Regions from separate parts of the Staphylococcus hsinchuensis genome, predicted to be linked through region 2. Evidence: riboswitches for the same ligand, from Rfam matches in the RefSeq annotation. Region 2 holds a riboswitch; each other region holds the start of a gene.
What was found. A riboswitch is a leader RNA that binds a small molecule or an ion and turns the genes downstream of it on or off. The one in region 2 is predicted to bind S-adenosylmethionine.
Positions count from the first base shown of each region.

Region 1: it holds a riboswitch for S-adenosylmethionine, as region 2 does, so the genes downstream of both, metK (methionine adenosyltransferase) here and QQM35_RS05715 (methionine ABC transporter ATP-binding protein) in region 2, are expected to answer to the same signal.
Region 3: it holds a riboswitch for S-adenosylmethionine, as region 2 does, so the genes downstream of both, QQM35_RS01205 (Na+/H+ antiporter NhaC family protein) here and QQM35_RS05715 (methionine ABC transporter ATP-binding protein) in region 2, are expected to answer to the same signal.

Region 1 covers NZ_CP128355.1:2,028,527-2,031,743, reverse strand. The annotation lists gene pckA (phosphoenolpyruvate carboxykinase (ATP)) at 1-726, opposite strand, end outside; SAM riboswitch class I at 892-1,005, shown strand; gene metK (methionine adenosyltransferase) at 1,114-2,310, shown strand; gene QQM35_RS10040 (NERD domain-containing protein) at 2,402-3,217, shown strand, end outside.
Region 2 covers NZ_CP128355.1:1,143,832-1,147,048, reverse strand. The annotation lists gene QQM35_RS05725 (MetQ/NlpA family ABC transporter substrate-binding protein) at 1-218, opposite strand, end outside; gene QQM35_RS05720 (methionine ABC transporter permease) at 244-939, opposite strand; gene QQM35_RS05715 (methionine ABC transporter ATP-binding protein) at 932-1,957, opposite strand; SAM riboswitch class I at 2,040-2,147, opposite strand; gene QQM35_RS05710 (thioredoxin family protein) at 2,202-2,501, opposite strand; gene QQM35_RS05705 (toprim domain-containing protein) at 2,498-2,890, opposite strand; gene gcvH (glycine cleavage system protein GcvH) at 3,127-3,217, opposite strand, start outside.
Region 3 covers NZ_CP128355.1:213,445-216,661, forward strand. The annotation lists gene QQM35_RS01200 (SRPBCC family protein) at 97-603, opposite strand; gene QQM35_RS01205 (Na+/H+ antiporter NhaC family protein) at 789-2,081, opposite strand; SAM riboswitch class I at 2,187-2,288, opposite strand; gene QQM35_RS01210 (flavin reductase family protein) at 2,413-3,024, opposite strand; gene QQM35_RS01215 (SDR family oxidoreductase) at 3,172-3,217, opposite strand, start outside.

The DNA of each region.
Region 1 (3,217 bases), 880 kb from region 2:
TTTACCTGTACCAGAAAGACCGAAGAATAGGGCAACGTCACCTTTCTCCCCAACATTTGCAGAACAGTGCATACTCATAATGTCATCTTTAGGTAATAAGTAATTCATTACTGAGAAGATACCTTTCTTCATTTCACCAGCATATTCAGTACCACCGATTAAAATCACTTTATGTTTAAATGAAGTGATGATAAACGTTTCTGATTTAGTGCCGTCAATTTCAGGATCAGCTTTAAAGTTTGGTGCTGAAACGATTGTGAAGTTAGGTTTAATATCTTCTGCTTCTTCTTTAGAATTTGGACGAATGAACATGTTTTGAGCAAATAAATTGTGCCATGCTAATTCATTGATGACAGTTAATTTAAGTTGAGAATCTTCATCACTGCCAGCATAACCATTAAATACATAAAGTTCGTCTTTAGCATCAAGGTGGGTGATGACTTTGTCATACAGTTTTAAAAATGTATCTTCGTCGATAGGTTGGTTGATATTACCCCAATCGATATCATCTCTATATGAAGGTTCGTTGACGATGAATTTATCCTTTGGTGAGCGTCCAGTATATTTTCCGGTTTTAGCATTAATCGCACCCAATTCTGTTAATTCGCCTTCATCGTTTTCTAAAATTTTCTTGTACAGTTGAGTTGTAGATAATTGGAAAAGTGAAGTTGGTTTCTCTAATAAGCTCTTAATCTTATTCGTATATGTGTATGTATCTACAGCCATATTCGATCCCTCCTAGATTTTTGAAAATGTAAGCCTTTACAATTGAAAAGTATAACACATATGTATGATTAGTCCATATCATTTTGTGATGAATAATAATAATTTATAACTAAATGTTAAATTGACAATATGATCTAAATTCTGTATTATAGTTACTAACGGATTCTCTTATCCTGAGAGGCGGAGGGACATGGACCCAATGAAGCCCAGCAACCTCTTCTATTTTATAGAAGAAAGGTGCCAAACCGTTTGCAGACAAATAGGTCTGAACGATAAGAGCGAATGGACGTATAAAAGCCTTCTCTCTATTAATAAATAGTGATGAAGGCCTTTTTTAATGAGCTCACTATGAAAGAGAATTTTCGTAATAAATATTTAAAGGAGCAAATTATGTATAATAAAAGATTATTCACTTCAGAATCTGTAACAGAAGGTCACCCAGATAAGATTGCAGATCAAGTTTCAGATGCAATTTTAGATGAAATACTAAAGGATGACCCTAATGCTCGTGTAGCTTGTGAAACGACTGTGACTACAGGTATGGCATTAATTTCTGGTGAAATATCTACTTCGACTTATGTAGATATTCCTAAAGTAGTTCGTGAAACAATTAAAGATATCGGTTATACACGTGCGAAATATGGTTACGATAGTCAAACGATGGCCGTGTTAACCGCGATAGATGAACAATCTGCAGATATCGCACAAGGTGTAGATAAGGCTTTAGAATACCGCGATGAAACAACTGAAGCGGATATCGCAGCTACTGGTGCCGGAGATCAAGGGTTAATGTTTGGTTATGCAACAAACGAAACGGATACTTATATGCCGTTACCGATATTTTTATCTCACCAGTTAGCGAAACGTTTATCAGACGTACGTAAAGATGAAATTATTAATTACTTGAGACCCGATGGTAAAGTCCAAGTTACTGTGGAGTACGATGAACATGATGAGCCTAGCAGAATTGACACAATTGTTGTATCAACGCAACATGCAGAAGATGTAGAATTGGAGCAAATTCAAGAAGACATTAAGTCCCATGTTATTTATCCAACAGTACCAGAAAATTTACTCGATGATGAAACTAAGTTCTTTATTAATCCAACAGGACGCTTCGTCATTGGTGGACCACAAGGTGATGCAGGACTTACAGGTCGTAAGATTATTGTAGATACTTATGGTGGTTATGCACGTCATGGTGGCGGTTGTTTCAGTGGTAAAGATCCAACCAAAGTGGATCGTTCAGCAGCTTATGCCGCACGATATGTTGCTAAAAACATCGTCGCTGCTGAATTAGCTGATAAATGTGAAGTTCAATTAGCATATGCAATCGGTGTTGCAGAACCAGTTTCAATTTCAATCGATACATTTGGTACAAGTCATGTTAGCGAAGAACAACTTGTTGAAGCGGTCAGATCTCATTTTGATTTAAGACCAGCAGGTATCATTAAAATGTTAGACTTAAAACACCCGATTTATAAACAAACAGCAGCCTATGGTCACTTCGGTCGTACTGATGTGTTACTACCATGGGAAAAATTAGATAAAGTGAACTTATTGAAAGATGCTGTTAAAGCATAAAAAGACCAACTTATTGTAAACTTATCTCTCGAACAGAAAGCGAAAGTTGTTTATAATTAAGTTATGTAACACATAAAGGAGCGTTTACGTTATGAGTGGAGTACCATTATTAATTGGTCTAGCTGTCGCAATCATTGTAGCAGTTGTATTGCTCATTCTTTTCATTGCTGCACTAAGTAGTAAGAAGAAGGCACAAAAAAAGGTTGAAGAGAAATATCAATCTAGAGAAAAGAAATTAAAAGACGAGCATAAAGAAGAGTTAGAGAAAGAACGTATTGAAAATAAAAAGACAGTGACAAAGCAAAAGGAAGATTACGATAATACTGTAAATAACAAAGATCGAGAAATCGATGCTTTAAAGTTGTTCTCTAAAAATGAAAGTGAATATGTAACGGATATGCGATTAATCGGTATTCGTGAACGTTTAGTGAATGAGAAACGCATTCGACCAGAGGATATGCACATCATGGCGAATATATTCTTGCCAGAGAATGAATTCAGTAATGTACAAAGATTAAGTCATTTAGTACTAACACGTACTGGTCTTTATATCATTGACTCACAGTTATTAAAGGGACATGTATATAACGGCATTAACTCAAGACAATTCAAAGAACAACCTACGATGGAACAAGTATTTGAAACGCTAGATCTTGATAAACAATCACCACAAACGTTAGTTTTAGATCAAAATGATGATAAACATTCGTTATCATTTGTGAACTATTCAAAATACTTAAGTGATTTAGAACATTTAGCAGGTGATTTACAAACAAAATTAAACTTGAAATTCACACCGACAACAATTCTTTACTTTAATCCGAAGAATGAAGGCGCGGTTACAATTTCAAACTATGCACAAAGTTCTAGTTCGAAAGTATTGGTTGGGCCTGAACAATTAGACGAA
Region 2 (3,217 bases):
TTTAATATCTTGTTCGGCGTCGTATAGTCATTAATTGTTTTGATTTTCAAATCATAGCCTTTATCTTTCAATAACGGCTTAGCTTCCTCTAAAATTTCAGCATGCGGTGCTGGTGATGCCCCAACTGTGATTGACTTATCCTTTTTACCGCCATTTCCACATGCAGCTAATACTAGTACTAAAGCAATAATCGAAGTTAAACTCAATATCTTTTTCATAATAACTCACCCTTTTTATATAAATTTATCTTTTATCTAATTTATTTGTCGCCCAATCACCAACGAATTGAATGACAAATACTAATACTAAAATGAACAACGTCGCAATAAAGATGACATCGTTTTGGTTACGTGTGAAACCTGTCAAATAGGCTAAGTTACCTAAACCACCTGCCCCAATCACACCTGCGATGGCAGTAGAACCTACTAAGGCAATAGCTGTAACAGTAATGCCAGAAATCAAAGCCGGCATCGCCTCAGGTAATAAAACTTTCTTAACCACGGTTGATGTTGTGGCACCCATTGACCACGCTGCTTCAATAACACCTTTATCAATTTCTTTAAAAGCAATTTCCACTAATCTTGCATAAAACGGAGCTGCCCCAATAATTAATGCAGGCAATGCACCCGTTGGACCACTAATCGTTCCTAAAACTAAACTTGTGAATGGTATTAATAGCAATATGAGTATAATGAAAGGAATTGCTCTAAATAAGTTAACTATAAATGATACAACGCTATAAAAAATACGTGCCGCTTTTGATTCACTTTTTGCACTTAAAAATAATAATATGCCTAGAATCAAACCAAATATAAATGCAAATATAGTTGAAATTACGGTCATGTAAATCGTTTCATATGTTGCTACCCAAACTTCGTCCCATTTAACATTAGGCATCGTAAACATTTCTTGAAGGATACCACCCAATGAATCATTCATGTTTTAACACCTCCACAGAAACACATTGATCCGACAAATCACTTTCTAAATTTTCAAATTTTTCAGAATTTAGATTTTGTAAATGTGCGACGAGAAACCCTATTGAACCTTCTTTTGTATGTTTAATATTAGCTTCTAAAATATTTACATTGATGTCATGTGCTTTAGTTATGTATGAAACTAATGGTTTCGTAGTGTTCGTTCCTGAAAAACTAAAGCGAACAATAAAATCATTTTTATCAATTTCAATAAGTTCTGTATTCGTTTTTTCATAATCATCATTTAAATCATCTTTTACAAAGCGTTGAGTGACAGGTTGTCGAGGATTTTCGAACACTTCTTTCACATTACCATGTTCAACCACGCGCCCAGCTTCCATCACAGCGACTTCATCACAGATTCTTCTAATCACGTGCATTTCATGTGTAATAATGACGATGGTTAGGTTACGTTCCCTCTTAATCTTAAGTAATAAATCTAAGATTTCATCAGTTGTTTGTGGATCTAAGGCACTCGTGGCTTCATCACAAAGTAACACGTCTGGTTCATTCGCTAAAGCTCGAGCAATACCGACACGTTGCTTTTGTCCACCTGATAGTTCAGAAGGATAAGCATATTCTTTACCTTTCAATCCAACTACATCTACTAATTGTTTAGCGCGTAGTGCTGCTTCTTTTTTAGAAACACCTGCAATTTCTAATGGAAACATAATATTTTGAACCACTGTACGCGACCAAAGCAAATTGAAATGTTGAAATACCATGCTTAGCTTTTGTCGTTTCTTTCTTAACTGTGCCTTGGATAATTTATTTATCGTTGCGCCATCTATAATAACTTCTCCTGAAGTTGGCGTTTCGAGATTATTTAACAGCCTTATCAAAGTACTCTTTCCTGCACCTGAAAAACCAACGACCCCAAAAATCGTACCTGATTGAATACTTAAATCAACATGATCAACTGCCAAAATGTCTTGATCTTTGGTTCGATATTTTTTGACAATTTGATTTAACTCAATCATTATTACTACCTCCCTATATTTCGACTAATTAAAAAATGCTTTCTCTTTTTATGGAGAAAAAGAGAAAGCATTAAGTCCGCTTCTCTCATCTCCAAAAGTCATTAAGACTTTATGTGAATTGGCACCATTTCTTTTAAAAGACGGTTGCCGGGCTTCGTAGGGCACATCCCTCCACCACTCTTGATAAGAGTTTCATTATTTAATTACCATTAATCCTACCACCATACTAAAGTATAGTCAATAATTATTTTAAATTTTCTAACAAATAGGGAACTGAGCGAAAAGCATAGAATCTTTTTTGCTCTTGTCCTTTTGACATAACCATTAATATAGGGACTGATTGTATTTCGTATTCTTGGCTAAAATCTGGATGTAAATTTAAATCTATCTTTGTTATTGGTAACTTTAAAATGTCATTAGCAATATCTAACATGCGTTCTGACATCTTGCAAGTTCCACAAGTGGGCGTATACCCAAATATTAAATATTTGTCTTTATCTATATGTTCGCGTACATCTACGCGTTGTTGACTTGCGACATTCATGTTAATAAACTTACCCTCTCAGCTATATAATCTAATCGTGCCTTAGCAACCTTTTCTTCGTCACGAACGTCAAAACCATGTTTAGATAAGACCTTTGATAAATACGGTTTTGGACATCTAGCTACTTCGCAATATTGCTTATCGACACGTATATGTTTACTTTCACTTAAATATTTTTTAAACCATTTACGGATTTTTTCACCTTCATCATCTGAATCAACGAGTATATAAACTTGTTTGTCATATAATGATTCAATCATGGCATCCAATTTATCAATACCCATAGTTCCGTTTGTACATATGATATCAATCGGTTGATCTATCACTTGCTTTACACGTTTTTTGTCTGATTTCCCTTCGACAATAATCACTTGGTTTAATATCGTCATGACATCCACCTTCTATAAAGTTGATAATAAATCTACTCTTTAGTTCTTAACAATACAATAAACTTATAAACATCAATTACAAATACGTAAAAATTATTTAATAATCAAGATCATTTTACGTAATTTATCGTCGTAGTCCGTGAGATATAACATATACAAACTCTAATATAGGTTTTTAAAAATAATATATAAAGAAAACTCCAAGATAGTATGTATCATGGAGTTAAATCTTAATATTATTCACCAATCATTTCAGCGTATTGGTCTGCTGATAGTAATGAATCTAATTGACTTTCATCACTTAATTCAACTTTAACCATCCATGCT
Region 3 (3,217 bases), 930 kb from region 2:
TCTTGTTATAAAGGTCAACACTGTTATATCCCAATCCCTTTGCTATATATACATATGCTGTTATTTATATATCATTTTATACAAATGAGCTGTTCATTACATATTATTTTCAAAGTCTTCTAAAACAACTTGTAATTTATCAAAAAGTGTTTCAAAACCATGAGCGGTAGAGTCGTGGTATTCCTTTTTCTTTTGCTTATATTCTAATGTCGTAAGTCTTCTTTCTTTGGGTACATAAGCATTATAATTAAAGACCATTTGTGTGATACCTGGTTCTCGTTCAAATATTTCTACATTAATTTGATCTTCTGAATCACTATATTCAGGCATGCTTACAGTCATCACGATATACTCAAATGGTGTTAATGTTTGGTATTGACCTGTTATTATATTTTGCTTTCCTTTATAAACATCGACAATCTTATATTCGCCACCCTGTTTAGGCTCTACATGTATTAATTTGTTTGTTCTTTCTGAGGTCATGAACCATTGTTTTAAGAAACGTTGATCTGTCCATGCTTGATATAATAATGCGGGCTCGACTTTAAATAAACGTTCGAGTTCAATCTCAACATTTTCATTTTCTACATTATATTTAGCCACTCTCGTTCACCTACTTTCACTCTTAAGTACATTCTAACTGATTCTATATCTTTTCTAAACAAAAATACTATAATTCAAACCTTTACTCTTGATTCTTTCTCAGTTTCGACAAAATTAGTATTGAAAATTGTTATTTTAGCTTTAAAAAATTTATATTACTCAGTATTCGTTTCAAGTTATATAGGTTACGATTTTTTTAATCGCGGTAATCCAAATAGAATTGCAACTAAACCTGAGAGGCCTAATATAATTGGATATATGGAATAAGGCACCAGTTCAAATGGTGATATTGATGCGACACCTGCTGCTGCGATAAGTTGGGGGCTGTAAGGTACTAGTCCTTGGAAACAACTACCGAACATATCTAAAATACTAGCAGATTTACGTGGGTCTACATCATACTCTTCTGAGATTTCTTTGGCCAATGGACCTGCCATTAATATTGAAATTGTATTATTTGCTGTAGAAAGATCTGCAACACTGACCAAACTTGCTATACCAAGTTCAGCACCACGTTTCGATTTCACTCTACGTCGTACAAAATTTAATAGCCAAGTTATACCACCGTTATGTTCAATTAACGCCACCAGTCCGCCAATGAGTAAAGCGATAATCGCAATATCTTCCATTCCGATGATACCTTTGGAAATAGCTGACAGTAATCCTTTCCAACCAAATGACCCATCGACTAACCCTATAATTGCTGATAAAGCAATACCACCGATAAGGACAATAATTACGTTGACCCCTACAAGTGCCAGGATAAGTACAAATAAGTATGGAATAACTTTAATGATATTATAAGCATAATCTTTAGATGCATCGACGTGTACACCGTTCGTCAATAACCAAAGTATTAAAATTGTTAGTAAGGCTCCTGGTAATACTATTTTAATATTGACCTTAAATTTATCGCTCATTTTCGTATTCTGAGTTCTTACCGCTGCAATAGTTGTATCGGAAATCATCGATAAATTATCACCAAACATTGCGCCTCCGACTACAGTCGCCATAGCTAAAGCTGCCGAAACATCTGTAGCCTGACTCAAACCAAAACCAACTGGTGCAATCGCAGCTACAGTTCCCACTGAAGTCCCCATCGAGATTGAAATAAACATACAAATCACAAATAAACCTACGATTAATAAGTTTTCAGGAATCAGTGATAAACCTAAATTAACAGTCGATTTAACGCCGCCCATGTTCTCGGTCGTTTTGGAAAATGCGCCAGCTAATAAAAAGATTACCATCATGAGTACAATATTCGAATGACCTGCGCCTTTTGTGAAAATTTCAATCTTATTTTGGAATGATTCTTTACGATTTAAAAACAAACCAAACAATGAAGCAACTAAAATAGCTACGTTGAGTGGCATTGTAGAAAAATCACCAGTAATTATCCCAACACCTAAAAACATACCGATAAACACAATTAAGGGAAGTAATGCCTTTGCGCTACCTTTATTTGTTTGAACCATGATTTACCTACTTTCTTTCTATCAAATATAATTATTTTAATTTTTAAACTAAAAAAACTCTTTTCTTATAATAATTAGAAGAAAAGAGTTAACGATTCACATATCATCTTATCTTCTAGCATAAATCAATTATGCTACTGGAATTGGCACATTTAACATGTTGCCGAAGCTTCTTAGGGCCAGTCCCTCCACTTCTCTTGATAAGTTATTAATTTATTACATTACACTACATGATTGAGAGTCATTCGTCAATCTTATTCACGGAAAATTATTGAACGCCTCTATATTTTATATTACCAACTTATTTTACATGTAAAAACATACATAGATTTTATTCAGTTGGTCGTTCTAATGAAAATGTTTTTCCAGTTAACGCATAATTATTACCAGCTAAACGTGAAACTGGATTGAGGTTTGAGGCATCAATTTTACTATCTTCAATATATACGTCGTCGTCGATATGGTACATCACAATCTCACCAATAATGAGATCAGCACCATTTTTAGAGTCACCAAGTGGAATGATTTGATCTAACTTACATTCCATACGTACTTTTGCTTGTGCTACACCTGGCACTTTCACTTCATCTGAAGCGATGGTAGTAAACGCTGTACGTGCTAACTCATTAGCTTTTCTCTCTAAAGGTGCAGCAGTGCGATTAATGTGTTCTACATTGTTTTCATCAGTAATATGCAGTACAAATTCTCCTGTTTCTTCGATATTCAATGAAGTATCTTTACGTTGACCTTCACTACGTGTCGCAGAAAACATAATCATTGGTGGTTCGCTGTTAACCCCATTAAAAAAACTAAATGGTGCAGCATTCAATATACCTTCTTTATTTTGTGAAGTAACGAATGCGATGGGTCTCGGTATGATGCTACCCGTTAACAATTTATAATTTTGTACCTTTGAAATCGTTGACGCATCTATTTTTTTCATAATTTATCACGTAACCTTTCATTAGCAAAAAATAATATAACAAAGTTAGGACACCTTTAATTTGTTGTGTACTCGCTTTATTTGTTTACATTTACAAAATTGTGCTACGAAATATTACTTAAGATATCCTAACCTTTGTGTATATTTTTAGTCGATTTGGGTACCACCAGTTACACCATAAACTTGGCCTGTT